2 regions of the Streptomyces sp. 17_S59 genome follow, and region 1 is predicted to be linked to the other one. Evidence: predicted binding sites of a transcription regulator. Region 1 holds the regulator's gene; the other holds the start of a gene.
The links. Region 1 encodes HspR, which represses chaperone genes until heat shock. Its sites were predicted from a motif close to TTGAGNNNNNNNNNCTCAA; they were not measured.
Positions count from the first base shown of each region.

Region 2: lon (endopeptidase La) is a predicted target of HspR. The motif match lies at 7,805-7,823, and genes of this name have one in related genera.

Region 1 covers NZ_JBXOWD010000001.1:3,361,184-3,375,400, forward strand. Annotated here, with positions in the region: gene AC1Z4A_RS14895 (helix-turn-helix domain-containing protein) at 1-149, shown strand, start outside; gene AC1Z4A_RS14900 (polyamine aminopropyltransferase) at 134-1,696, opposite strand; gene AC1Z4A_RS14905 (DUF2617 family protein) at 1,772-2,290, opposite strand; gene AC1Z4A_RS14910 (aminotransferase class I/II-fold pyridoxal phosphate-dependent enzyme) at 2,672-3,856, opposite strand; gene AC1Z4A_RS14915 (hypothetical protein) at 4,103-5,329, shown strand; gene AC1Z4A_RS14920 (YbjN domain-containing protein) at 5,355-5,891, opposite strand; gene clpB (ATP-dependent chaperone ClpB) at 6,056-8,707, opposite strand; gene AC1Z4A_RS14930 (pyridoxamine 5'-phosphate oxidase family protein) at 8,909-9,313, shown strand; gene AC1Z4A_RS14935 (hypothetical protein) at 9,325-9,831, shown strand; gene AC1Z4A_RS14940 (heat shock protein transcriptional repressor HspR) at 9,922-10,383, opposite strand; gene dnaJ (molecular chaperone DnaJ) at 10,389-11,564, opposite strand; gene grpE (nucleotide exchange factor GrpE) at 11,607-12,263, opposite strand; gene dnaK (molecular chaperone DnaK) at 12,260-14,113, opposite strand.
Region 2 covers NZ_JBXOWD010000001.1:4,830,925-4,845,141, forward strand. Annotated here, with positions in the region: gene AC1Z4A_RS22025 (M4 family metallopeptidase) at 1-1,896, opposite strand, end outside; gene AC1Z4A_RS22030 (DUF397 domain-containing protein) at 2,193-2,396, opposite strand; gene AC1Z4A_RS22035 (helix-turn-helix domain-containing protein) at 2,393-3,241, opposite strand; gene AC1Z4A_RS22040 (hypothetical protein) at 3,388-3,693, shown strand; gene AC1Z4A_RS22045 (DUF6255 family natural product biosynthesis protein) at 3,690-3,941, shown strand; gene AC1Z4A_RS22050 (hypothetical protein) at 4,124-4,309, shown strand; gene AC1Z4A_RS22055 (hypothetical protein) at 4,324-4,518, opposite strand; gene AC1Z4A_RS22060 (MerR family transcriptional regulator) at 4,540-5,322, opposite strand; gene lon (endopeptidase La) at 5,380-7,782, opposite strand; gene AC1Z4A_RS22070 (rhomboid-like protein) at 8,034-8,828, opposite strand; gene AC1Z4A_RS22075 (spermidine synthase) at 9,049-9,753, shown strand; gene AC1Z4A_RS22080 (response regulator transcription factor) at 9,845-10,582, shown strand; gene AC1Z4A_RS22085 (sensor histidine kinase) at 10,674-11,771, shown strand; gene AC1Z4A_RS22090 (multifunctional oxoglutarate decarboxylase/oxoglutarate dehydrogenase thiamine pyrophosphate-binding subunit/dihydrolipoyllysine-residue succinyltransferase subunit) at 12,012-14,217, shown strand, end outside.

The DNA of each region.
Region 1 (14,217 bases):
CCGCCGCCCGGATCACCGAGCACCTGGGCTTCGACGACGCCGCCAACTTCTCGAAGTTCTTCCAGCAGCGCGAGGGCCTGTCCCCGGGCGCCTTCCGCCGCAGCTGCCGGCACGGGGATCCGGCCGCGGGGCGTCAGGGCTCCCCGTAGCGGGGGTGCATCAGCGTCGACGGCAGCAGCCCCTGCCGCCGGCACCGGTCCGCGGCCCGGCCGTCCGCCCGCAGCCGCGCCGGCGTCAGGGACTGCAGCTCCGGCCGCACGGCGGGCAGCCGCAGCACCACAGGCGTGCGGGAAGCCAGCAGCAGGCCCCAGCCCTCCTGGCGGCCCCCGTGGCCGGGCCCGGTCAGGACCCGGTAGGGCGCGGTGTGCAGCCCCACGGAGCGGACCGTGGCGTCCACGGTCCAGAACGTGTGCGGGCGGGTGCCGAGATCGCCGCCGTGGACGGCCATGCGCCCGCCGGGGGCGAGGAAGCGGGTCACCAGCCCGTAGAACTCCTGAGAGTAGAGCTTGGCGCTGGGGGTGACGCCGGGGTCGGGCAGGTCGGAGATCACCACGTCGTACGGGCCCTCGAGCTGGCCGTGCGGCGAGCGCAGCCAGTCGAACGCGTCCGCGGCGACGACCCGGACGCGCGGGTCCCGGTAGGCGTCGCCGTTGAGGGCCATGAGGTCCCGGTCGGTGCGGGCCAGCCGCAGCACGGCGGCGTCCTGCTCGACGACGGTCACCGAGGCGACGTCCGCGTAGCGCAGCACCTCGCGCACGGCGAGGCCGTCGCCGCCGCCGAGGACGAGAACCCGGCGGTGCGGGCCGGCCATGGCGGGGTGGACGAGCGCCTCGTGGTAGCGGAACGCGTCGCCCCCGCTGACCCTCAGCCGCCCGTCCAGGAAGAGGGAGAGCGGCTGCCCGCTCCCCCCGCCCCCGGTGAGCACGACCTCCTGCACGTCCGTCTGCACGGCCACCCGGACGTCCGCCCCGTACACGGCCTGCCGCGCCGCCCGCTCGAACGGGCCGGTGAGCACCGAGCAGACGGCCAGCAGCACCAGCACCAGGGCGTTGGCGGCGATGAGCAGCCAGCGCGCCCGGGCGCTCAGGTCGCGGCGGAAGAGCCAGAGCACCAGCGCCCCGCCCGCCACGGCGTTGATCGCCCCGGTCAGCAGGGCGCCCGTCAGCTGCCCCAGCACGGGCAGCAGCAGGAAGGGGAAGGCGAGCCCGCCGACCAGCGCACCCACGTAGTCGGCGGCGAAGAGGTCCGCGACCGCACCGCCCGCGTCCTGGCGGCGGATGCGCTGGATGAGGGTCATCAGCAGCGGCACCTCGGCCCCGGTCAGCACCCCGATCGCCAGCGAGAAGCCCACCAGGGCCGGGCGGGCCTGCCCGTACCAGGCGAAGCAGGCGTAGAGCGCCATGGCGGACATGCCGCCGGTCAGCGCGAGCACCGCCTCGACCGCGGCGAAGCCGAGCGCCGCCCGGCCGCGCAGGCGCTTGGCGAGCAGCGAGCCGACGCCCATGGCGAAGACCATCACGGAGAGGACGACGGACGCCTGGGTGACGGAGTCGCCGATCAAGTAGGAGGCCAGGGCGACCAGTTCCAGCTCGTACACCAGCCCGCAGGCGGCGCAGACGAAGACCGTGCCGAGAACGAGGAGGCGGCCGAGCCCGGCCGGTACGGGCAGCCGCGCCGAGACCGGGCGGGGGACCATGCCGGAACGCTACGTCACGAGCCAGCACCCCCTTGTCACCCACACGGGTTTAATGCTCATGCCTCTGGGTGACCGTCAGAGGGGCGCAGCCGCTCTGACGCCGACCCGGGTCCGGGTGGCGACCAGCCGTCCCTCCTGGGGATACGCGTGCCAGGTGCGCCAGCCGACCTGGCCGTCGCAGCGCTGGGCGAGGAGCGCGGTGAACGCGTGCGGGCTGCCGGGAAACGTTCCGGCCAGGCCCTGCGGGTGCTCGGCGACCAGGGCCAGCAACTCCTGTGCCCGGCCTGCGAAGGAGCAGCGCGAGAGGGTCTCGACGCGGGCGGCGAACTCGTACTCCCAGGCGCCGACGCGCTTGGCCACGCCGAGGGGCAGCGGGGTCTGGCTGCCGGGTATGCAGGCGACCGTCTCCGAGCAGACTCCGCTCTCCTCTTCGAGTATGACCTGGTGAGAGGCGCCCAGCAGGCGCAACTGCACGGCCGCGCCCTCGAGTCGGAGGTCGAGGACCGCCAGGGCCGGGAGGGGGTCCTTCCCCAGACACCAGGCGAGGTCGGCGGCGCGGGTATCGGTGTAGGTGGTCTTGAGGGTGGTGAGCATGGGTCGGCTCCGCGAGCGGCAGTGGAGGGTGGGCCGGCCCGCTCCCAGGAGGGTGGGCTTCCTTTCGAGTGCGCCGGCTCATGCCCACATTCGAGGCTCCTGGCTCCGTTCTTCCGTTCGTTCCATACCGGCGGACCGCGCCGTACCGGTGGATGCGATTCCGGACTTCAGGGGATTCCGAGGAGTTGTCTCTCAACGTGGCTCTGAAAGAGAGGGAATCACGAATGAGCGGCGCCCACAGCGGTTTTACCCATCATCTGCAACTTTCCATCCACGCGAGGGCCATACAGTTCAAATGTTCAACAGACCGGCGTCCGGCGGATACCGAACATCCGCCGGACGCATATGCGGTCAAGCATGAGCCGCTTGCAAGTCCGCTGTTCAGGCCGCGCTTACGAGCTTCTCCACGGCCTCCGTCACCGACTTCTCGGTCTTGCAGAAGGAGAAACGCACCAGATAGGACGGGGCGTCCGGGCGCAACATGAAGGCGGATGTGGGAATGGCCACCACCCCGGCGCGCAAAGGGAGTTCACGGCAGAATCGCACGCCGTCCGAGTGCCCCCACGCGCGGATGTCGGCCTGTACGAAATAACCGGCTTCCGCGCGATAGGGCCGCAAACCGGCCCGCGCAAGCCCCTCGCTCAGCAGGTCCCGGTTGCGCCGCAGCGTCCGCCGCAGCTCTGCGGCCCACTCCTCCACGCCCCCCAGTGCCCGCGCGAGCGCCTCCTGGTACGGCGTCCCCGAGGCGTAGGTGAGGAACTGCTTCGCCGCCGCCACCGCCCCCACCAGCCGCACCGGCCCGCACACCCAGCCCACCTTCCAGCCGGTGACGTTGAAGGTCTTGCCCGCCGAGGAGATCGTGAGCGTCCGCTCCCGCATCCCCGGCAGAGCGGCGATGGTCCGGTGCACCCCGCCGTCGTAGACCAGGTGCTCGTACACCTCGTCGGTCACCACCGTCAGGTCGTGCTCCCGGCAGACCTCCGCCACCTCGGCCAGCTCCGCGGCCGTGAACACCTTGCCGGTGGGATTGTGCGGGGTGTTGAGCAGCAGGACCCGGGTGCGCGGGGTGACGGCGGCCCGCAGCGCGTCCGCGTCCAGCACGAAGCCCGACCCCTCGGCGGTCGCGTCCTCCGCCAGCGGCACGGGCACCAGCCGGGCGCCCGCCAGCCGGGCCCCGGCCGGATAGGCGTCGTAGCAGGGGTCGAAGGCGATCACCTCGTCCCCCGGGTCGCACAGCGCCAGCAGCGCCGCCGCCAGCGCCTCGGTGGCCCCCGTGGTCACCAGCACCTCGCCCTGCGGCACGTAGTCCAGCCCGTACCGGCGGCGCTGGTGCTCCGCGACGGCCTCGCGCAGCGCCGGGAAGCCGTAGGCGGGCGGGTACTGGTTGGCGCCCCCGAGCACCGCCTCCGCCGCCTCCCGCAGCAGCGGGGCGGGCCCGTCCAGCTCGGGCACCCCCTGCCCCAGGTTGACCGCCCCCGTGCTGCGCGCCAGCTCGGTCATCTCCGTGAAGACCGAGGTGCCCATCCCCCGCACCCGCGCCGCCGGGCCCCACTCTCCGCTGGTCATCCCCGCTCCCGCCTTCCCCTCTGTCCACCATCAGTTCAGCCGATCGGGCTCACCTTAGGCGGGGTCGCGCCGTGCGCGCACGGAACCGCTCCACCGGCCGTCCGGGCGCCCGGACGCACTCCGGCGTGCGCCCGAGCGGGTGGAAGCCGCGTGGCTTCCGGGCGTTCCTTGCCGCGCGCGCGAGACGGGGGCCGCATCGTCGGTTAGCAGTCCCGAAGTGCCCCGTACCAGCACCGGAGGTGCCCCGTGTCCGCCGGACCGGCCGTTCACAGCGACGCAGCGCCGCTACGCACCCCCGAGCCCCGCCGCGCCCCGGGCTCCCGCCGGCCCTCCGGCCGCGTGGACCGGGTACGGGAGGCACTGCGCCGGGCCCTGCCCGCGCTGGGTCTGTACGCCGCCGCACGGCTGACCGGCATGACGGCCATGGCCGCCTGGGCCTGGTGGATCGGCAAGCACCCGCGCACGCTGCTGGGCCACCTCTGGGACGGCATCTGGTACGCGGGCATCGCCCGCCACGGCTACGGGCTGATCCTGCCCTCGCCCACCACCCGCGGGGTGATCTTCAACGACCTGGCGTTCTTCCCGCTCTTCCCCGGGCTGGTGCGGGCCGTGGCCACCGTGCTGCCGCTGACCGTCGTCAGCGCGGGCCTGCTCGTCGCCTGGTTCTCGGCCGGCGCCGCGGCCTGGGGCATCTACGCGGTGGGCGAGCGGCTGCACGGCCGCCGGGTGGGGACGCTGCTGGTGCTGCTGTGGGGGCTGCTGCCGCACGCGATCGTGCAGACCATGGCGTACACGGAGTCCCTGATGACCGCCCTCGCCGCGTGGGCCCTCTACGCCGTGCTCACGGGGCGGCGGCTGTGGGCCGGGGGGCTGGCCCTGCTGGCCGGGCTCTCCCGGCCCAACGCCATCGCCGTGGCGGCGGCCGTCTGCGGTACGGCCGCGCTCACGCTGTGGCGGGACCCCCAGGCCCGCCGGGACTGGCGGGTGTGGACGGGCGCGGCCGTGGCGCCGCTGGGCTGGGCCGGCTATGTGCTGTGGGCCGGGATCCACTCGGGGGGCGGGCCGCTCGGCTACTTCCACGTGCAGCGGCTGTGGGGCTCGCGCTTCGACTTCGGGCTGGACGCGCTGCGGTTCGTCCGCCACCTGATCACCGCGCACGACTCGCTGGCGTACTACGCGACGGTGTGGGTCCTCGGCGTGGCCCTGGTGGCGCTGGTCTGCCTGGTCCTGGACCGCCCGCCGGCCGTGCTGCTGGTGTACACGCTGGTGCTGACGGTCATCGCGGTGGGCGGCTCCAGCTACTTCGCCTCCAAGCCGCGCTTCCTGCTGCCGGCCTTCCCGCTGCTGCTCCCGGCGGCGCTGGCGATGGCGAAAGCCCGGCCGCGCACGGTCGCCGTGACGGCGGGTGCGCTGGCCGGGCTGTCGTTCTTCTACGGGACGTACCTGCTGACGGTGGCCAGGGTCCCGATGTGAGTCCCGCGGGGGACCCGGGCAGGCCTTATGCCTCGTCGTCCGGCTTGTCCTCGCCGTCGCCCTCGATCTCGGCCTCCAGGCCCAGCTGCTCGACCAGCCACTTGTCGAACTCGATCGAGGCCCGCACCCAGCTGACGGTGCTGGACACGAAGTGCTCCAGCGACACCCCGACGCCGATCAGCATCTGGGCCTCGCCGATCAGGCGGACGGTGCCGTCGTCGTGGGTGTGGGTGTAGACCTTGGGCCACAGGGTGCGGCGGTTCCAGTCGTCGATGACCTCGAGAAGCTTGGTCTTCTCGTCGATGCCGTGCGGACGGTCGTAGAACGTCCGCACCGAGAAGACCTGCTGCTCCTCCTCGCCGCGGAACATGAAGTACGTGCGGAACTGCTCCCACGGGGCGGCGAGGTCGCCCTCGTCGTCCACCACGTATTTCAGCTCCATCTGCTCGAGGAGCTGCTTGACCAGGTCCTGGTCGGGGATGACGGGGCCGGTCGGGCCCGCCTCAGGCTGCGGTTCGGGCTGGCCCCCGAAATTCGGAATCGAGGACGGGTCGATGCTCACCGGTTCTTCCCTTCGTACGGTATGCGGCCATCCTCCCTCACACCGGCCCCCGGGCCGCAACCCCCTCGCGCAGAGGTGATCCGCCCGGGGACCCGCTTGGGCCGGTTGCCGCCCCGTGCGACGGGCCTCTGGGAGCCGTGTGCCGCCTCCCGGAGGCCGACCGCTCAGGCGGGCTGCTTCTCGGCCGCCGTGACCGACAGGCCCTCGCCAGGGCCGGGCACCCGGTCCACGCGGACCGTGTCGCCGTCGCGGACCTCCCCGGCCAGGATCGCCCGGGCCAGCTGATCGCCGATGGCGGTCTGGACGAGGCGGCGCAGCGGCCGGGCGCCGTAGCTGAGGTCCGGCGCGGCGCCGCCCTCCGCCTCCGGGGCGTGGCCCAGCGTGGCCAGCCAGGCCAGGGCCGCGTCCGTGACCTCCAGGGTGAGCCGGCGGTCGGCGAGGCGGCGCTGGAGATGGCCGATCTGAATACGGGCGATCCGCTCCAGCTGCTCGGTGCCGAGCGGGTGGAAGACCACCACGTCGTCCAGCCGGTTGAGGAACTCCGGGCGGAAGGCGGCCCGGACCGTCTCCAGGACCCGCTCCTTCTTCTGCTCCTCCTTCAGCAGCGGGTCGACCAGGAAGGTCGAGCCGAGGTTGGAGGTCAGGATGAGGATGGTGTTGCGGAAGTCGACCGTCCGCCCCTGGCCGTCGGTGAGCCGGCCGTCGTCCAGGACCTGGAGCAGGATGTCGAAGACCTCGTGGTGGGCCTTCTCCACCTCGTCCAGCAGCACCACGGTGTACGGGCGGCGGCGCACCGCCTCGGTCAGCTGGCCGCCCTCCTCGTAACCGACGTAGCCGGGCGGGGCGCCGACCAGCCGGGCGACGGAGTGCTTCTCGCTGTACTCGCTCATGTCGATGCGGACCATGGCCCGCTCGTCGTCGAAGAGGAAGTCGGCGAGCGCCTTGGCCAGCTCGGTCTTGCCGACGCCGGTCGGGCCGAGGAAGAGGAACGAGCCCGTCGGCCGGTCGGGGTCGGCGATCCCGGCCCGCGAGCGCCGCACCGCGTCGGACACGGCCCGGACCGCCTCGGCCTGCCCGATCAGCCGCTTGCCCAGCTCGTCCTCCATGCGCAGCAGCTTCTGCGTCTCGCCCTCCAGCAGGCGGCCGGCGGGGATGCCCGTCCAGGAGGCGACGACGTCGGCGATGTCGTCCGGCCCGACCTCCTCCTTGACCATGAGGTCTTTGGCCGCGGCCTCCTGCTCGGCCTCGGCCTCCGCCCGGGCGGCCTCCTCCAGCTCCCGCTCCACGCCGGGGATCTCGCCGTAGAGCAGCTTGGAGGCGGTGTCGAAGTCGCCGTCGCGCTGGGCGCGCTCGGCCTGGACGCGCAGGTCGTCGAGGCGCTCCTTCAGCTCGCCGACCCGGTTGAGGGACTGCTTCTCCTTCTCCCAGCGGGCGGTGAGACCGCGCAGCTCCTCCTCCTTGTCGGCGAGGTCGCGGCGCAGCTTGGCGAGCCGCTCCTTGGCGGCCTCGTCGGACTCGTTGCGCAGGGCCAGCTCCTCCATCTTCAGCCGGTCCACCGCGCGCTGCAGCTCGTCGATCTCCACGGGCGAGGAGTCGATCTCCATGCGCAGCCGGGAGGCGGCCTCGTCGACCAGGTCGATGGCCTTGTCGGGCAGGAAGCGGGAGGTGATGTAGCGGTCGGAGAGGGTGGCGGCGGCGACCAGCGCCGAGTCCGCGATCTGCACCTTGTGGTGGGCCTCGTAGCGCCCCTTGAGGCCGCGGAGGATCGCGATCGTGTCCTCCACGGAGGGCTCGGCGACCATGACCTGCTGGAAGCGGCGCTCCAGGGCGGGGTCCTTCTCGATCCGCTCGCGGTACTCGTCGAGCGTGGTCGCGCCGACCATGCGCAGCTCGCCGCGGGCGAGCATGGGCTTGAGCATGTTCCCGGCGTCCATGGCGGAGTCACCGCCGGCCCCGGCGCCCACGACGGTGTGCAGCTCGTCGATGAAGGTGATGATCTGGCCGTCGCTGGCCTTGATCTCGGCAAGGACCGTCTTCAGCCGCTCCTCGAACTCGCCCCGGTACTTCGCGCCCGCGACCATCGCGCCGAGGTCGAGCGCGACCAGCCGCTTGTTCTTCAGCGACTCGGGGACGTCGCCCTTCACTATCCGCTGGGCGAGCCCCTCGACGACGGCCGTCTTGCCGACGCCGGGCTCGCCGATGAGCACGGGGTTGTTCTTCGTCCGCCGGGAGAGGACCTGCACCACGCGGCGGATCTCGTGGTCCCGCCCGATGACGGGGTCGAGCTTGCCGTCCCTGGCCGCGGCCGTGAAGTCCGTGCCGAACTTCTCCAGCGCCTTGTACGTGCCCTCCGGGTCCGGCGTGGTCACCCGCTGGCCGCCGCGCACCTTCTCGAAGGCGGCGAGCAGCTTCCGGGCGGAGGCGCCCTGCTGGTCCAGCAGCTCGCCGGTGCGCCCGCCCTTTGCGGCGAGGCCCATGAGCAGGTGCTCGGTGGAGAGGTACTCGTCGCCCAGCTCGCGGGCCCGCTCGGCGGCGTCCGCGAGGACCGCCATCAGTTCCCGGTTGGGCTGCGGCGGCGCCACGGTGGATCCCTGCACGCTCGGCAGCCCCGCCAGCAGCCGCTCGGCCCCCGACCGCAGGGCGGCGGCATCGGCCTCGACGGCGGCCAGGAGGTCCATCACGTTCTCGTTGTCCTGCCCGGCGAGCAGGGCCAGCAGCAGGTGGGCGGGCGTCATATCGGCGTGCCCGGCCGACACGGCCCGGTCGTTGGCGGCGCTCAGCGCCTCCCGGCTCTTGTTGGTCAGCTCGGCATCCACGGCGTCGGGCTCCTCCTCGTGCTCACAGTGCTCATATGCCGGTCTTGCTTGAGGCAACCTGCAATAAGTTGAGTCTATTCCACTCAACCCTGGGGACGCAGCCCCTCCGCCCGAAAAGTACGGGACCCCCCGCTTCGACCATGGTCCGACGCCCCGGGGGACCGCGCCCCTCGGCGGCGGCACTGACCTAACCTGACCGGCATGGCCCACGACCTCGACGACCTCGACCCCGCCTACCTCGCCTTCTGGCAGGAGCGGCACATCTGCACGCTCACCACCCTGCGCCCCGACGGCTCCCCGCACGTCGTGCCCGTCGGCGTCACCTACGACCCGGCCACCCGCACCGCGCGGGTCATCTGCAACAAGAGCAGCCGCAAGGTCGCCAACGTCCAGGCCGCCGGCCCGGGCGGCGCCCGGGTCGCGGTCGCCCAGCACCAGGGCAAGCGCTGGGCCACGCTCGAGGGCCGCGCCGCCGTCCGCACGGAGGCGGACGCGGTGGCCGATGCCGTACGCCGCTACGCGGAGCGGTACGGGCGGGTGCCCTCGGCGAACCCGGACCGCGTCCTGATAGAGATCACGGTGACACGGGCGCTGGGCCGCGGCTGAGAGGAACGACGTTGACCGACGACTCCCTGTACGGCCCCTTAGCCGTCCGGTTCGACCACGACGCCGGCCACCTCGCCGTGTCCGGCCCGGCCGTCCCGACGGTCACCCTGCGCCGCACGGGCGGCAAGCGCGTGGACTCCGTCCCCATCGGCACCCGCGACCCCAAGCGGCTCGCCGTCACCGTGGACGGCACCCCCGCCACCGTCCTGCCGCACAAGGCCCGCCTGACCCGCCGCTCCTACACGGTCGACGTCCAGTGCCCGGATGCCGTGTACCGGCTCGTGCCCTGCACGAAGAAGAAGAGCCGGCTGCTGAAGGACGACCGCGTGCTCGGGGAGTTCACCTGCCCGGGCAACGGCGTCGTGAGCGCCGACTGGCACAAGGACGCACCCGTCGGCCCCCGCGACGCCGCCCTCGGCTACGCACTCGCCGCCGCGTTCGGCACGGGCGCGGCGGCTGTGTGGCGGGAGTTCGCCGGAGAGGCCGTCGACATGGCCCTGGACGTGGTGATCCCCTAGCCGATCCCCCGGCGCGCCGGCGCCTCCGGCAGCGCGAAGGCCCGCCACCCGGGTGGGTGACGGGCCTTCGTCGTCCCGCGGGCCGCGGCCTCAGTGCTTCTTCTGCTCCCGCTTGGGCCGCCACACCACCAGCGCGCTCGCCTGCTGGACGTCCTGGTACGGGACCAGATCCCGGCGGTACGAGGCGTGGACGGCGGCCTCCGCCTGGCGCATGGCCGTGGCCGCGCCCTCCACCGAGGCCTGCAGCTCGGCGACGCGCGCCTTGAGCGCGGCCACCTGGTTCTCCAGCTCGATGATGCGCTTGATGCCGGCCAGGTTGATGCCCTCGTCCTGGCTCAGCTGCTGCACCTGGCGGAGCAGCTCGATGTCGCGTGCCGAGTAGCGCCGGCCGCGCCCGGCCGTGCGGTCGGGGGAGACCAGGCCGAGGCGGTCGTACTGCCGCAGGGTCTGCGGGTGCAGACCCGACAGCTGGGCCGCGACCGAGATGACGTAGACCGGCGACTCGTCGGTCAGCTCGTAGTACGGATTGCGTCGGCGTCCGGCGCCTTCCATGGGGGTCACGCTCCCTTCGCGGCTTCGAACAACTCCGCCCGCGGGTCCTCACCCGCCGTGGCCTCGCGATAGGTCTCCAGGGCCTCCCGGGCCTTGTCGCCCAGGTCCGTGGGCACGGCCACCTCGACCGTCACGAGGAGGTCGCCGCGGGTGCCGTCCTTGCGCACGGCGCCCTTGCCCCGGGCCCGCATCGTCCGGCCGTTGGGCGTGCCCGGCGGCAGCTTGAGGGTGACCGGCGGGCCGCCCAGCGTGGGCACCCGGACCTCGCCGCCGAGCGCCGCCTCCACGAAGGTGACGGGCACGGTGACGGTGAGGTTGTCGTCCTTGCGCCCGAAGACCGGGTGCGAGCCGACGTGCACGACGACGTAGAGGTCGCCGCTGGGCCCGCCGCGCTCGCCCGGTGCACCCTTGCCGCGCAGCCGGATCCGCTGCCCGTCGGAGACGCCGGCCGGGATGCGGACCTGCATGGTGCGGGAGGACTTGGCGCGCCCGCTGCCGTGGCAGACGTCGCAGGGGTTCTCGGGGATGAGCCCGCGGCCCCGGCAGTCGGGGCAGGGGTCGGTCAGCGAGAAGCCGCCGCCCGCCCCGCGGGATACCTGGCCGGTGCCGACGCAGGTCGGGCAGACCCGAGGCGTACCGTTTTTGTCGCCCGTGCCCGAGCACGCCTTGCAGGCCGCCGAGGAGGACATGCGCAGGGGCACGGTGGCGCCCTCCACCGCCTCGGCGAAGCTGAGCGTCACCTCGGACTCGATGTCCTGGCCGCGCCGCGGCTGGGTGCGGGTGCCCGCACCCCGGTTGAAGAGACCGCCGAAGACGTCGCCCAGGCCCCCGCCGAAGCCGCCGGCCCCGGCCCCGGCTCCGCCCTGGGCGCCCCCGAAGAGGTCGCCCAGGTCGAAGTTGAAGGACCCGCCGCCGCCCGGCCCCGGACGGAAGCCGCCGTTGCCGAACAGGGCGCGCGCCTCGTCGTACTCCTTGCGGCGCTTGGAGTCGGCCAGGACGTCATTCGCCTCGGAGATCTCCTTGAAGCGCTCCTCGGCCGAGGCGTCGCCCTTGTTGGCGTCCGGATGGAACTCGCGGGCGAGCTTCCGGTACGCCTTCTTGATCTCCGCCTCGGTGGCGTCCTTGGGCACGCCGAGGACCTTGTAGAGGTCCTTCTCCAGCAAGTCCCTGCTCAGGCTCATCCCCGACGTCCCTCCTCCCGGTCCTTCCGGTCAGCCATGGCGTCAGCCCTCTTCGGGGCCGGCGCTCTCCTCGTCCGACGCCTCTTCCGCCTTCGGGCTCGCGCCCGGCTGCGGCTCGGCGACGGCGACCCGCGCCGGGCGGATCGTACGCTCGCCGATCCGGTACCCCGGCTGCAGAATCTGCACGCACGTGGTCTCGGTGACGTCGGGCGCGTAGCTGTGCATCAGGGCCTCGTGCACCAGCGGGTCGAAGGGCTCGCCCTCCTTGCCGAACTGCTGCAGGCCCATCTTGGCCACGACCGTCTCCAGCGACTCGGCGACGGACTTGAAGCCGCCGACCAGCTCGCCGTGGTCACGGGCGCGGCCGATGTCGTCGAGCGTCGCGAGCAGCTCGGACAGGAGGTTCGCGACGGCGATCTCCTTGACCGTGGCCCGGTCCCGCTCCACGCGGCGACGGTAGTTCTGGTACTCGGCCTGGAGCCGCTGGAGGTCCGCGGTGCGCTCGTTGAGCGCAGCCTGGGCCTGGTCCAGCTGTGCCTGGAGGCCTACCTCGACGAGTTCCTCGCCCGTCTGGGCCGGACCGGCCGGGCCCGCCTTGTCGGCGGACCCGGCGGCCTTTGCCGCGTCGTCGGGGGTGGTGGCGTCGGAGGGGCCTTCAGGCTTCTCGTTGTCGTCGAAGCCCGGGGTCTCCTCCGTCACGCCGACGCACCACCCTTCGGCTTCTCGTCGTCCACGATCTCGGCGTCCACGACGTCGTCCTCGGCCTTGGCCTGCTGGCCCGCAGCACCGGCACCGGCGGCAGCGCCCTGCGCGGCCTGGGCGTCGGCGTACATGGCCTGGCCCAGCTTCTGGCTGACCGCGGCGACCTTCTCGGTCGCGGTGCGGATCTCGGCCGAGTCCTCGCCCTTGAGCTTCTCCTTCAGCTCGGCGACGGCCGTCTCGACCTCGGTCTTCACCTCGGCCGGGACCTTGTCCTCGTTGTCCTTGAGGAACTTCTCCGTCTGGTAGACGAGCTGCTCGCCCTGGTTGCGGGTCTCGGCGGCCTCGCGGCGCTTGTGGTCCTCCTCCGCGTACTGCTCGGCCTCCTGGCGCATGCGGTCGACCTCGTCCTTCGGCAGCGAGGAGCCGCCGGTGACGGTCATCTTCTGCTCCTTGCCCGTGCCCAGGTCCTTGGCGGTCACGTGCATGATGCCGTTGGCGTCGATGTCGAAGGCGACCTCGATCTGCGGGACGCCGCGCGGGGCCGGCGGGAGGCCGGTCAGCTCGAACATGCCGAGCTTCTTGTTGTACGCCGCGATCTCGCGCTCGCCCTGGTAGACCTGGATCTGCACGGACGGCTGGTTGTCCTCGGCCGTCGTGAAGATCTCGGACCGCTTGGTCGGGATCGTGGTGTTGCGCTCGATCAGCTTGGTCATGATGCCGCCCTTGGTCTCGATGCCGAGGGACAGCGGGGTCACGTCGAGGAGCAGGACGTCCTTGACCTCACCCTTGAGGACACCGGCCTGCAGGGCGGCGCCGATGGCGACGACCTCGTCCGGGTTGACGCCCTTGTTGGCCTCGCGGCCGCCGGTCAGCTCCTTGACGAGCTCGGCGACGGCGGGCATGCGGGTGGAGCCGCCGACCAGGACCACGTGGTCGATCTCGCCCAGGGCGATGCCCGCGTCCTTGATGACGTTGTGGAACGGGGTCTTGCAGCGCTCGAGCAGGTCCGCGGTCAGCTGCTGGAACTGGGCGCGGGTGAGCTTCTCGTCCAGGTGCAGCGGGCCCTCGGCGGACGCCGTGATGTACGGCAGGTTGATCGTGGTCTCCGTGGAGGAGGACAGCTCGATCTTCGCCTTCTCGGCGGCCTCGCGCAGACGCTGGAGCGCCATCTTGTCCTTGGACAGGTCGACGCCGTGGCCGTTGGCGAACTGCTTGACCAGGTAGTCGACGACGCGCTGGTCCCAGTCGTCACCACCGAGGTGGTTGTCACCGTTGGTGGCCTTGACCTCGACGACGCCGTCGCCGATCTCCAGCAGCGAGACGTCGAAGGTGCCGCCACCGAGGTCGAAGACGAGAATGGTCTGGTCGTCCTTGTCGAGACCGTAGGCCAGGGCGGCCGCGGTGGGCTCGTTGACGATGCGCAGGACGTTCAGACCCGCGATCTCGCCGGCCTCCTTGGTGGCCTGGCGCTCGGAGTCGTTGAAGTAAGCCGGGACGGTGATGACCGCGTCCGTGACCTTCTCACCCAGGTACGCCTCGGCGTCCCGCTTCAGCTTCTGCAGGATGAAGGCGGAGATCTGCTGGGGGTTGAAGTCCTTGCCGTCCAGGTTGATCTTCCAGTCGGTGCCCATGTGGCGCTTGACCGACCGGATGGTCCTGTCGACGTTGGTCACGGCCTGGCGCTTGGCGACCTCGCCGACCAGCACCTCGCCGTTCTTGGCGAAGGCGACGACGGACGGCGTGGTCCTGGCGCCCTCGGCGTTGGTGATGACGGTGGGCTCACCGCCCTCGAGAACACTGACGACGGAGTTCGTCGTACCCAGGTCGATGCCGACCGCACGTGCCATGTCGATTCCTCCAGCTGACTTGAGTGGAACAGACTCAAGGGTGCAGTACCGATCCAAACCTGTCAACAGACCTGAGTCGGACCCGCTCAACTTTTATGTCAGTC
Region 2 (14,217 bases), 1.5 Mb from region 1:
CGCGCCGACTTGCGAGTTCACGGTGTTGAGCCGGTCCAGCAGCTGGTCGGAGTCCACGCCGATGGCCAGCTCCCAGTCCGGGACGATGCCGTGGGCGTTGAACGCGCGCGTGACGGCGTTGAGCTCCTTGCCCGAGACCTTGAGGTCCTTGGCGGCGGCGATCACCGCGTTGCGGCCCTCGGTGAAGCCGTCCAGCGGAGTCATGTACTCCGTGAGCGCCTTGTAGACGATGCGGTCGGCGAGGGTGCGGTCGAGGTCCTTGCGGATGTCCCAGAGGGCGCCGGAGAAGATGGTGGAGTTGAGGTGGACGCCGCCGCTGTCGGTGGCGAAGTTCACGCCCAGGTAGCTCTTGGAGGTCGTCCGGCCGTCGTTGAGGTCACGGATGGCGCACTCGCGCGGGCCCTTGCTACGGCACAGCGTGTCGCCCAGCAGCCCCGAGTCCGGGCTGTCCATGGAGACCCCGTACGCGTCCGTCTTGATGGCGTTGCCGAAGTAGTCGGCGAGGGCCTCGTTCATGGCGCCCGACTGGCCGGCGTAGACGAGGTCGGCGGAGTTCTCGACGACGCCGTGCGTCATCTCGTGCCCGACGACGTCCAGGCCCGCGGAGAAGGGGCGGTAATCCTTGTCGCCGTTGCCGTACACCATCTTGGTGCCGTCCCAGAAGGCATTGGCGTACGGGGTGCCGTAGAAGGTCACGCCCACCAGGGAGTTGATGGTCATGCCACGGCCGTCGAGGCTGTCGCGGCCGTGCACGGTCTTGTAGTAGTCGTAGACCTTGCCCGCCGCCCAGTGCGCGTCGACGGCGCCCGCCTCGGTGGCATCCTTGCCGAAGGCCGTGGTCGGCGAGCCGAACTCCTTGATCCCGGCGGGCCATCGGCCGGACACGTCGTCGACGCTCTTGTCGCGTACGTCCCAGGTCGAGAGCACGTTCTTGCTGCTGTCGCGCATGCGGGTGTGGTCGCGCATGACGTACTCGTTGCGCGAGGCGTCCTTCGCGAGGTCCAGCGCGACGGTGGTGCCGTCGAACTTGACGCCCGAGCCCTTGACGGCGGGGTCGGCGGAGGGGGTCTGCGGACCGTCGGCGCCTGCCGAACTCTTCGCCTCAGGATCGGACTTGACGGCTCCGGCGGTGCCGAATGTCTTGATACCGCTGTACTGGAGGACGGGGTAGCCGGCCTTGGCGTCGACGTACACCTCGCGCAGCACGGGCTGCTTGGTGGCGGGGTCGGTGCCGCGGACGGTCACGTGGTGGGTGAGGACGCCCGCGCCCTTGGGCAGGACGACCAGCCCGCGCGCGGTGCCGCTGAGCTGCGGAGTCTCCTCTTCACCGACGTCGCCGAAGCCCTCGCGGTCGAGCTGGGTGAGCGTGGCGTCGACTGCTCGCTCGACGGCGAGTTCCTCGCCGACCTCGGGGGTGGTGTCGGTGGTGAGGGCGGTGAAGTACTTGCCGGAGGTACCGGTGACGACGCGCTTGCCGTCTTTCTTCTCCATGCGGACGACGTACTGCCCACCGAGGACGTCGACGCCGCGGTGCTTCTGCTGGAGCCGCACGGTCTCGGAGGCGCCGGTGCGCTGGGTCTGGACGGGCTTGAGGTCGCGGTCGGGACGCTCGATGCGGTAGCGGCTCTTCTTGTCGGCGAGGTGCCGCTGGGCGGCGTCGGCCGCACTGCCGCCGGCCTTCACGCCTTCGCGGATGCCGCCCACCAGGGAAGGGGTGGAGGTCCCCTTCCCCGGAATCACCTCGGTGGGCCCCGGGGTGGGCGGCGCGGCCACGGCCTGGGCAGGCAGCGCGGACACAGCAAGGGCGGCCGCGCCGATCAGCGCTGCCGCCCCTGCTATGCCGCTCTTGGCGGCGGGTCTTCCTGATCTTCCTGAACGTGCTCTGGGCTTACGCAAGGTTCCCCCTCCGTACATGCCGGAACGTTCGCCGGAACTAACTTCGGTCGGCGCATATGCAAACCGGCGGTACGGGGGGTGGGCAATGGGGGGTGCGGGGGGTTGGGCCGGTTTCGGTCGAGTGTGCCGGTCCGGTCAGTCCCGGGGGAACCTGTCGGTCGCGAGGGCCAGGCCGAGGACGGTGTCGGTCAGGTCGAACATCTCGTCCACGTCCAGGTAGCCGGCGTCGTCGGCCATCGCGCAAACCCCCTCCCGGCTGCCGGTCCGGCGGTTCAGTGATGCGCACGGCGTTCGGGTTACGCGTGCTTGATCGACTCTATGAACGCGGACCAGGCCGAGGGGATGAAGGCCAGGGCGGGGCCGCCGGGGTCCTTGCTGTCTCGGACCGGGACGGCCCTAGTTATGGGGTCGGCGACTTCCAGACAGTTCCCTCCGTTGGAGTTGCTGTACGTGGATTTATGCCATCGCATGGCGTTTGATACTGGTTGCCGGGTTCTCATGCAGAGCTTTCCTCCATCACTCGCCGAACGAGTGCCACGGACTCGCAAGGCGAAAGAGCCGAGTCCCGTAGCAGGTCGTACGACAGCCGCAGCCGTTCGACATCCGCAGGGTCCTCGTACAGGTCACCCGAGGTGCTGCTCTCCACGTAGGCGACCGAATCCCCATTCGGCGACCACAGGATTGTCAGCGATCCGCCGAGTAGGTCGTGAAGCCCTGCAGAGAACGGCACGACTTGAAGCGTCCCGAACTGCCGGTCGGACATGTTGATCAGCCGATTCAGTTGCGTTTGCCATGCCTTCGGGTCTTTCGCGGCGCGGCACAGGACTGCTTGGTCCAGCATGACTCGGTAGTGGGAGCGGTCAGGCTTCGTCAGCCACTTCTGTCGCGCGAGTCTGGCCGTTACCTGTTCTTCCAGCTCATCCTCGGTTCGAGGGCGACTGGCTTTGAGGATTTCACGAGCGTAGTCCTCAGTCTGGAGGATGCCGGGAACCGTACTCACTGCAAACTCGTACCGGACCGTCGCCTCCCTCTCCCGCGTCATGAACCGCTTGTACTTGTCGGGGACTACCTCCTGCGCGGCCAGCTCCCACAGGAGGATGAGGTGCCTGCCCGTGCTGTACGTCCGGTCCAGCGCCTCGATGACATCCCGCGACCCGAGCCGGTCTCCCTTCTCGAGCTTGTGTAGATAGGCGCGGTCGTACGTCGTCTCCTCCGCCAGAGTGCTCAAGGACTTGCCCGATTCCTCGCGTAGCCGCGTCAGTTCCGATGCGAGCATCCGTCGTGCCGAGGGCTTGCCCCCGGAATTGGACTTACGTGCGGGCACTACAACTCCCCTGTGGTCCATGCGATACGGGCTACAGCCCGGCTCTTCCGGAGCCTAGAACCGCGCCGTCACGCTGTAAGTCCCCCGCACGAACAGTCATGCAGGCAAAGTAGTGACGAACCAGTGGAAGGCGTAGTGAGGTGACGTATCGGAAGGGTGTCTTTGTCGTGGACACCAGCGAGGACAGGATCGCCCAAGTCATCGGCGTGACCGGAACCCGCGTGCAGGTCCAGCGCCCCGGTGGCGGCCTGGAATGGGAAGTGCCCGCATCCGCGCTGCGGCTGGCCACCCGCGAGGAGCGGAGCGCCGCCGGGCTGCGCCCGTACCTCAGCGGCTGTGACGAGTGTGCCGAGCTGGAGGCCGCCCGGCAGCAGGCCGCCCCCGCCCAACGCGCCAACGCCACCGCCGCCGCCCGAACCCACTGGATCGTCGCCCACTCCACCACCACCCAGACCATCAAGGAGCACTCGTGAACACCTGCCGCCACCACTCCGGCTGGATCACCGCCCCCGGCGAGCAGCGCTGCAAGGACTGTGGCACCCGCCGCTTCACCGACTACGGCGCCCTCCGCCCCCCGGGCCTCCCGGAATCCACCACCCCCCGCGACCGCGACCGGGCCAAGGCCGACCGCAACGCCGCCATCCTCATCTCCCGCACCATCCACCACCTCAGCCACTGGGGCCGCAGCGCCACCGAACTCCGCTACAGCTACGCCGCCTGACCAGCGGCCCGTTCTCTCCCCCCAGAAGGAGTACACAAACTGGGTAAGAAGGAGTTCGAGAACGCGGGCGAGCCCTGGGACCCGCACGCCAACCAGGAGCAGGCGACAGACCCGGACACCCGCGTCTCCCAGAACGGCGACGTGCACAGTTCGCACGCTGACGACAAGGACCGGGAAGGGCAATGAAGCGAGGCGAGGACCTGATTCGGGACCTGAGGGAGCAGGGCTTCATGCGGTGCGAGACCACCCCGGACGGAAAGGCCGTGGTCATGCGCAAGCGCGACAGGTGGACCGTGGTCCCCCTTCGCTGGCTCACCGACGAGGCCGTGGACACCATCAAAGCTCAGGCCGGAGTCAGCCTCGTCTGAGTCGTCCCATACGGCTACGCCGCCTGATCGGCGACCGGGCGCAACCGCGCGAAGGTGACGGCACCGTGCACCGCGAGCGCGACCGGCACGGCCAGTAGCACTGACCACGGCAGCACGCCGAACGCAGCGAGCAGGCAGGCGAACGGCAGAGTCAGGAGGGTGGGGATCGTCGAGGCCAGGGCGATACGGATACGGGTCCGTCGGTTCATGGGAGTGCTCCTCGCTGAGAGTTACTTCGCGCCGTGCCGCGCGGTGTCCAGGTAGTCGGCCAGGTCCCGCCAGTCGTCCGCATCCGCCGCACTGATCGGCGTTCCGGACATCGCGGCCGGGTCCTCGCGCCACGCGTCGCGCACCCCGGTGGAGATCTCCGCGTCGCCGCCCGAGAACAACGTGCTCAGCTCGTCCATGCGGGCCACCAGCCGCCGGACCTTCGGATCCGTGGGCGGGGTGCCGGCTGTGCGGAGGCGATCGGCCCTGCGGTACAGCTCCGGCCATTCGACTTCGAGCAGGTAGTGGACCGCAGGGCCCAGGGACGCGGCCCGCGTGCGCAAGGTCTGCAGCTGGTCGGCGTCCAGGTGGCGGCCGAGCGCCTGCTCGCCCTCCGGGCCCGTGGCGCTCATCGCCCGCAGGGCGTCCAGCAGCGCCGGGACCGTCGGTGAGCGGTCGGCTTCCAGGTCGGCGGCCAGCCCCCGCAGGCGCTGCCGTACGGCGTCGAGCGCGGCGATGGAAGCCTCCACGCCCGCCAGGTGGTCCCGGAGGAGCCGGGTCGGATCGACCCCGGCGTCCAGGCAGACGGCGATGCTCTCCAGGCTCAGGCCCAGGCCGCGGAGTGCCAGCACGTGGTACAGGCGCACGAGGTCGTCCTCGGTGTACTCCCGGTGCCCGCCCGCGGTGCGCCGGGAGGGGCTGAGCAGACCGAGGGTGTCCCAGTGGTGCAGCGTGCGCACGGTGAGTCCGCTGGCCTCGGCGAGCGGACCCACCTTCCAGGTCGTGGAAGCAGTCGAAGCAGTCATGGGGCAACCATGCGTCCTCACGTCGCGTGAGGTTCAAGTCGAGGGCCGAAGGGGAGGCTACGCCGCCATCGCCACCTCCGCCGTCGCCGGCGTGAGGGCCAGGGCCAGGACCTGGCGGACGTCCGAGACCGGGTGGACGTCCAGCTTCTCCAGCACCTCGGACGGGACGTCGTCCAGGTCCGGCTCGTTGCGCTTCGGGATGATCACCGTGGTGATCCCGGCCCGGTGCGCGGCCAGCAGCTTCTGCTTGACGCCGCCGATGGGCAGCACCCGGCCGGTCAGCGACACCTCGCCCGTCATCGCCACGTCCGGGCGCACCTGGCGGCCGGAGAGCAGCGAGGCCAGGGCAGTCGTCATGGTGATGCCCGCGCTCGGGCCGTCCTTGGGCACCGCGCCCGCCGGTACGTGCAGGTGCACGCCGCGGTCCTTGAAGTCGCCGACGGACAGCTCCAGTTCGGCGCCGTGCGAGCGGAGGAAGGACAGCGCGATCTGCGCGGACTCCTTCATCACGTCGCCGAGCTGGCCGGTGAGGGTCAGCCCCGCGCCGCCCGTCTCCGGGTCGGCGAGCGACGCCTCGACGAACAGGACGTCACCGCCCGCTCCCGTGACCGCCAGGCCCGTCGCCACGCCCGGCACCGACGTGCGCCGCTCGGCCGGGTCCTGCGCGGACTCCGGGGTGTGGTGCGGGCGGCCGATCAGCGGGCGGAGCTGGTCCACGCCGATGGTGAACGGCAGCTCCTGCTCGCCCAGTTCGTGCTCGGCCGCCACCTTGCGCAGCAGCCGGGCGACGGTGCGCTCCAGGTTCCGCACGCCCGCCTCGCGGGTGTACTCGCCGGCCAGCCTGCGCAGCGCCTCGTCCTCGACGACGACCTCCGCCGGCTCCAGACCGGCACGCTCCAGCTGCCTCGGCAGCAGGTGGTCGCGGGTGATGACGACCTTCTCGTCCTCGGTGTAGCCGTCGAGGCGGACCAGCTCCATGCGGTCGAGGAGCGCCTCGGGGATGGCCTCCAGGACGTTGGCGGTGGCCAGGAAGACGACATCGGACAGGTCCAGCTCGACCTCCAGGTAGTGGTCCCGGAAGGTGTGGTTCTGGGCCGGGTCCAGGACTTCGAGCAGGGCGGCCGCCGGGTCGCCGCGGAAGTCGGAGCCCACCTTGTCGATCTCGTCGAGGAGGACGACCGGGTTCATGGAGCCGGCCTCCTTGATCGCCCGCACGATCCGGCCGGGCAGGGCGCCGACGTACGTGCGCCGGTGGCCGCGGATCTCCGCCTCGTCGCGGACGCCGCCGAGGGCCACGCGGACGAACTTCCGCCCCATCGCGCGGGCGACCGATTCGCCGAGGGAGGTCTTGCCCACGCCGGGCGGGCCGACGAGCGCGAGCACCGCGCCCCCGCGCCGCCCGCCGACCACGCCCAGCCCCCGGTCGGCGCGCCGCTTGCGCACCGCCAGGTACTCGGTGATCCGCTCCTTGACGTCCTCCAGACCCGCGTGGTCCCTGTCGAGCACGGCCTTGGCGCCCGGTATGTCGTAGGCGTCCTCGGTGCGCTCGCTCCAGGGCATCTCCAGGACGGTGTCGAGCCAGGTCCGGATCCAGCCGCCCTCGGGGCTCTGGTCCGAGGCCCGCTCGAGCTTCTCGACCTCCTTCAGGGCCGCCTCGCGGACCTTGTCCGGCAGGTCGGCGGCCTCCACGCGGGCGCGGTAGTCCTCGGACTCGCTCTCCGGGTCGCCGTTGAGATCGGCCAGCTCCTTGCGGACGGCCTCCAGCTGGCGGCGGAGCAGGAACTCGCGCTGCTGCTTGTCCACGCCCTCCTGGACGTCCTTGGCGATGGACTCGGCCACGTCCTGCTCGGCGAGGTGGTCGCCGAGCCGCTTCACGGCGAGCCGGAGCCGGGCCACCGGGTCGGCGGTCTCCAGCAGCTCGACGCGCTGGGCGGGGGTGAGGAAGGGCGAGTAGCCGGAGTTGTCGGCGAGCTGGCCGGGGTCGTCGATCTGCTGGACGCGGTCCACGACCTGCCAGGCGCCGCGCTTGCGCAGCCAGCTGGTGGCCAGGGCCTTGTACTCCTTCATCAGCTCGGTGACCGAGCCGGGGAGGGGGTCGGGGGTGATCTCCTCCACCTGGGTGCCCTCGACCCAGAGCGCGGCCCCGGGCCCGGTGGTGCCGGCCCCGATCCGCACCCGGCGGACACCGCGGATGAGCGCGCCCGGGTCGCCGTCGGAGAGGCGGCCCACCTGCTCGACGGTGCCGAGGGTGCCGACGCCCGCGTACGTGCCGTCGATGCGCGGCACCAGCAGCACGCGCGGCTTGCCACCGCCGCGCGCGGGCGCCGCGGCCTGGGCGGCCTCGACGGCGGCCCGCACCTCGCCGTCCGTCAGGTCGAGTGGTACGACCATGCCGGGCAGCACCACCTCGTCGTCGAGCGGCAGCACGGGCAGGGTGAGCGTTGCGGACGTCGAAGCCATGATCTCCCCTTCGGCAGGCAAGTTGAGCTATGCCGACTCAATGCGTGGGGAGGGCGGGATGTTCCCGGGGGTGTGTTCGCTGTGAGCGATCGGGGTGCGGGGTGGGTGCGGGCGCGGGTGCGGGTGCGGGTGCGGGTGCGGGTGCGGGTGCGGGTGCGGGTGCCTGCGGCGCCTTCCCCACCCCGCCCCTTCCCGAAACCGGGGGCTCTGCCCCCGGGCCCCCGGTCCTCAAACGCCGGACGGGCTGGATTTCAGCCCTCGCCGCCCCGCTGCCCCGGCACCGAGGCCACAGGCTTCGCGGGCTCCGCCGCACGCGTCGCCGCCCAGCGGCTCCGTGCCTCCTCCCGGATCAGCCCCCGGCACGCAATGCCCGTCAGCAGCGCGATCGGATGGCCCCAGCTCGCGAGCGGATCCGCCAGCTCCACCAGGTCCTGCGCGCACATCAGCCCGGCCACGCCCAGGATCACCCACTCCCACCGCCGTCGCACCAGCCCGGAGAGGGCGCCGACACACGCCATCAGGCCGAAGCTGATGCCGTAGTCGAGGCGGTGCAGCGAGGCCTCGGGCAGCCGTCCCGCGGCCACCGCCCCCGCGACCGGAAGCTCCGTGGCCAGCGTGGCCAGTACGTGCCCCACCAAGAAGACGCCCGCCGTCCGGGCCCCGCCCACCCGGCGCTCCAGCGCGGTCAGGACGAGCGCGAAGGCCGGCCCGTACGCGGACCAGAGGCCGCCCGCCACCCACAGCGCGCTGGCGATGAGCACCAGCAGCGGCTGCTCCGTGAGGTGGGCGGCGTCCGTGCTGGAGTCGCGCAGGAGCTGATTGACAGTGGCCTCGTCGCCGAGGTCGGTGTAGACGGCGGTGCCCAGCAGGACCAGGCCGTAGCAGAAGGTGAAGGGCGTGCCCAAGGGCGTGGGCAGCAGCCGGAGCACCCGGCCGAGGAACCGGCGGAACAGGAGCAGGCGGCTGCGGCGGCGGCTGCGGGGCGATGCCGGTGCGGTGGCGGACTCCGCCACGTCGGCGCGCGCGTCCGCGTCAACCGCAGTCACTCGGCCAAGCCCCTTTCCGCGGGATTCTTCGAGCTCGGCGATCGGCACGACCCGGCGACGCGTTCGTCCACCCGCATCTGAACATTAAGGTCCACGGCGGTCCCTCGAATCAACCTCTGGCCGTGACTCCAGTCACCGTTGTCAACCTCTTGACGCCCGATTGCGTCGGCTGGGTAACCGTCTCTGCGTAGACGACCACAGGAGAGCGTAAGGAGGCCGTATGACCCTTCCGAACACCGCGCCCCGCACTGACACCCCCGCCGCCCCCGTCACCCTCGACCGCCGCCAAGGCCCGTACGGAGAAGTGGTTTTGCGGCAGCGCGGGCCCCACTACGAGATCATCGCCAACGGCTGTTTCCTGATGGACACCGCCGACGGCCGCTCCGAGCGCCTCCTGGTCGACGCGGCCCTCGCGGCCCTGCCCGCGGACCGGGCCGCCCCGGCCGTGCTGATCGGCGGGCTGGGCGTCGGCTTCTCCCTCGCCCGGGCGGCCGCCGAGCCGCGCTGGGGGCGGATCACGGTGGTCGAACGGGAGGCGGCGGTCGTCGACTGGCACCTGCGCGGACCGCTGGCCGCCGTCTCGGCCGAGGCGCTCGCCGACCCCCGCACCGAGATCGTCCAGGACGACCTGGTGGCGTACGTGCACGGGAGCGGCGAACGGTTCGACGCCCTCTGCCTCGACATCGACAACGGCCCCGACTGGACCGTCACCGAGGACAACGAGGGCCTCTACTCGCCCGCCGGTCTCGCCGCCTGCCGGGCCCGGCTGAGGCCCGGCGGGGTGCTCGCCGTGTGGTCCGCCCAGCCCTCCCCGGCATTCGAACAAGCCCTCCGGAATGCCGGATTCGCCGGGGTAATTACTGAAGAGATCGCCGTTGCCCGAGGCGTCCCGGACGTGGTCCACCTCGGCATCGGCGCCGCGTAGCCGAGCCCCGCCGGGTGCCCGTACCCTGCCTTCCACAGCTGCAGGACACGCCGGGTGACCGGCATGTGAGGACGCTAGGGGCGGGGCGCGCATGGAGCAGACACACATCGGCCCGGGCGGCGCCGCAGCCTCCGCCGGGGCGCAGCGTCGGGTACTGGTCGTGGAGGACGACCGGACGATCGTTGACGCCATCTCGGCCCGGCTGCGGGCCGAGGGCTTCCAGGTGCGCACGGCGGGGGACGGGCCCGCCGCCGTGGACAGCGCCGAGGCATGGCAGCCGGACCTGCTGGTCCTGGACGTGATGCTGCCGGGCTTCGACGGCCTGGAGGTGTGCAGAAGAGTGCAGGCACAGCGGCCCGTGCCCGTGCTGATGCTCACCGCCCGGGACGACGAGACGGACATGCTGGTCGGGCTGGGCGTGGGCGCGGACGACTACATGACCAAGCCGTTCTCCATGCGCGAGCTGGCGGCCCGGGTGCATGTGCTGCTGCGCCGCGTGGAGCGGGCGACGCTGGCCGCGCACACGCCGCGCAGCGGCATCCTGCGCCTCGGCGAGCTGGAGATCGACCATGCGCAGCGCCGGGTGCGGGTGCGGGGCACGGACGTCCATCTGACGCCCACCGAGTTCGACCTGCTGGTCTGCCTGGCCAACACGCCGCGCGCGGTGCTCTCCCGGGAGCAGCTGCTGGCCGAGGTGTGGGACTGGGCCGACGCCTCCGGCACCCGCACGGTGGACAGCCACATCAAGGCCCTGCGCCGGAAGATCGGGGCGGAGCGGATCCGTACGGTGCATGGCGTGGGGTACGCGCTGGAGACACCTGCGGCATGAGCGACGCACGCGCGGCCGCCGGGCCGCAGTCGACGGCGAAACCCGCACCGCTGCGCCGCGCGGGCGGAGAAGCGATTGAAGAAGACACAGCATGAACGGCGACGCGCCCCCGGCGGGCCTGTGGAGCCGGTGCTGGGAGGCGCTGCGCCCGCTGGACCCCTACCGGTCGGTCAAGGCCGCGCTGGGGGCGCTGGTCATCGGCTCGGTGGTGATCACGACCTTCCTGGTGTTCGTGGCCATCCACTCGGCGACCGAGCTGCGGGTGATCACCGTCTTCTCGATCATCGCCTCGCTGCTGATCACCCAGTTCGTGGCGCACGGCCTGACCGCGCCGCTGGACGAGATGACCGAGGTCACCCGGGCGATGGCGCAGGGTGACTACAGCCGCCGGGTGCGGGCCGGGCGCCGCGACGAGTTCGGCGACCTGGCCCATGCCTTCAACCGGATGGCGGCCGACCTGGAGGCGGTGGACACCCACCGCAAGGAACTGGTCGCCAATGTCTCGCACGAGCTGCGCACCCCGATCGCGGGGCTGCGGGCCGTGCTGGAGAACGTGGTGGACGGCGTCTCGGCCCCCGATCCCGAGACCATGCGCACCGCATTGCGCCAGACCGAGCGGCTGGGCCGGCTGGTGGAGCAGCTGCTGGACCTGTCGCGGCTGGACAACGGTGTGGTGACGCTGCACGCCCGGCGCTTCGAGGTCTGGCCCTATCTGGCGGGCGTGCTCAAGGAGGCCAGCATGGCCTCCGGCAGCGCCGGCACGCCGCGCTCCCGCAAGGACGTCCACCTCCACCTGGACGTCTCGCCGCCCGAGCTGACCGCGCACGCGGACGTCGAGCGGCTGCACCAGGTGGTGGCCAATCTGGTGGACAACGCCGTCAAGCACAGCCCCCCGCACGGCCGGGTGACAGTCCGGGCCCGGCGGGGCGAGGGCCCCCAGTCGCTGGCGCTGGAGGTGCTGGACGAGGGGCCGGGCATCCCCGAGTCCGAGCGGCACCGGGTCTTCGAGCGCTTCAACCGGGGCTCCTCCGGCGCGCAGGGCCCGGTCGGCGACGGCGGTACGGGCCTGGGCCTGGCGATCGCCCGCTGGGCGGTCGACCTGCACGGCGGGAGCATAGGAGTGGCCGAATCGCCGCGTGGGTGCCGCATCAAGGTCACGCTTCCGGGCAGGCCCAGAGATCCGAGTTGACGTAGGGTCGGTGGTGGAAGCACGCATTCAGTCGAATGCGGGGCTGGCTTCGGCGAACCCGGGAAGCCCCGGGAGATGCGAAACCAAGGGGCTTTCCCGCCACGCCATGCCTCGAAACCCGGCAGCGAGTGTGACTTAGGCGACTGCTTGCCCGGCTGGCCTGCATGAAAGGTCCCGAGAGGCGTAGCCTTTATTCCCGCTGTCCACCACCTTAGGAAGCGGAAGAGGGCGGTTGCCGCCGTGTCGCCACAGTCCCCCAACACCTCGAGCCTCTCGACCGACAAGGACGGGCAGGGGAAGACCCCTGCCGATGTGTTCGGTCCCAATGAGTGGCTCGTCGACGAGATCTACCAGCAGTACCTCCAGGACCCGAACTCGGTCGACCGAGCCTGGTGGGACTTCTTCGCCGACTACAAGCCGGGCCAGGCGGCTACGCCGCCGACGGCCGTGACGGGCGCCGCCCCCGCGGCCGCGCCGGCCCAGCCTGCCGCTGCTGCCGCCCCGGCCCCCGTGGCCCCGGCTGCTGCTGCCCCGGCCCCCGCCGCTCCGGCCGCCAAGCCCGCGGCCGCCCCGGCTGCGGCCCCGGCGAAGCCCGCCGCCGCTGCGCCCGCCCCGGTTGCGAAGCCCGCCAAGGCCGCCCCGGCCACCGAGGCCCCTGCCGGCCCCGAGTTCGTGACGCTGCGCGGCCCCTCCGCCGCGGTCGCCAAGAACATGAACGCCTCGCTGGAACTGCCGACGGCCACGTCCGTCCGCGCCGTCCCGGTGAAGCTGCTGTTCGACCAGCGCATCGTCATCAACAACCACCTCAAGCGCGCCCGCGGCGGCAAGGTCTCCTTCACGCACCTCATCGGCTACGCCATGGTGCAGGCGCTGAAGCTGATGCCGTCGATGAACCACTCCTTCACGGAGAAGGACGGCAAGCCGACCCTCGTCAAGCCCGAGCACGTCAACCTGGGCCTGGCGATCGACCTGGTGAAGCCGAGCGGCGACCGCCAGCTCGTGGTGGCGGCCATCAAGAAGGCCGAGACCCTGAACTTCTTCGAGTTCTGGCAGGCCTACGAGGACATCGTCCGCCGCGCCCGCGTGGGCAAGCTGACGATGGACGACTTCACCGGGGTCACCGCCTCGCTGACCAACCCCGGCGGCATCGGCACCGTGCACTCCGTGCCGCGCCTGATGCCCGGCCAGGGCCTCATCATCGGCGTGGGTGCCATGGACTACCCCGCCGAGTTCCAGGGCACCTCGCAGGACGCCCTGAACAAGATGGGCATCTCCAAGGTCATGACCCTGACGTCGACCTACGACCACCGGGTCATCCAGGGCGCCGCCTCCGGCGAGTTCCTGCGGATCATGCACCAGCTGCTGCTCGGCGAGAACGGCTTCTACGACGAGATCTTCCAGGCGCTGCGCATCCCCTACGAGCCGGTCCGCTGGCTCAAGGACATCGACGCCTCGCACGACGACGACGTCACCAAGGCCGCCCGCGTCTTCGAGCTGATCCACTCCTACCGGGTCCGCGGCCACGTCATGGCCGACACCGACCCGCTGGAGTACCGCCAGCGCAAGCACCCCGACCTCGACATCACCGAGCACGGCCTCACCCTGTGGGACCTGGAGCGCGAGTTCGCGGTCGGCGGCTTCGCCGGCAAGTCGATGATGAAGCTGCGCGACATCCTGGGCGTGCTGCGCGACTCGTACTGCCGCACCACCGGCATCGAGTTCATGCACATCCAGGACCCCAAGCAGCGCAAGTGGATCCAGGACCGCGTCGAGCGCCCGCACACCAAGCCGGAGCGCGAGGAGCAGCTGCGCATCCTGCGCCGCCTGAACGCCGCCGAGGCGTTCGAGACCTTCCTGCAGACGAAGTACGTCGGCCAGAAGCGGTTCTCCCTGGAGGGCGGCGAGTCCGTCATCCCGCTGCTGGACGCGGTGCTGGACGCGGCCGCCGAGGCCCGCCTGGACGAGGCCGTCATCGGCATGGCCCACCGTGGCCGCCTCAACGTCCTCGCCAACATCGTCGGCAAGTCCTACGCGCAGATCTTCCGCGAGTTCGAGGGCAACCTCGACCCGAAGTCGATGCACGGCTCCGGCGACGTGAAGTACCACCTCGGTGCCGAGGGCGTCTTCACAGGCCTGGACGGCGAGCAGATCAACGTCTCGCTGGCCGCCAACCCGTCCCACCTGGAGACCGTCGACCCGGTCGTCGAGGGCATCGCCCGCGCCAAGCAGGACATCATCGGCAAGGCCGGCACGGACTTCACCGTCCTGCCGATCCAGCTGCACGGCGACGCGGCCTTCGCGGGCCAGGGCGTCGTGGCCGAGACCCTCAACATGTCGCAGCTGCGCGGCTACCGCACCGGCGGCACCGTGCACATCGTCATCAACAACCAGGTCGGCTTCACTGCCCCGCCGGAGTCCTCGCGCTCGTCGATGTACTGCACCGACG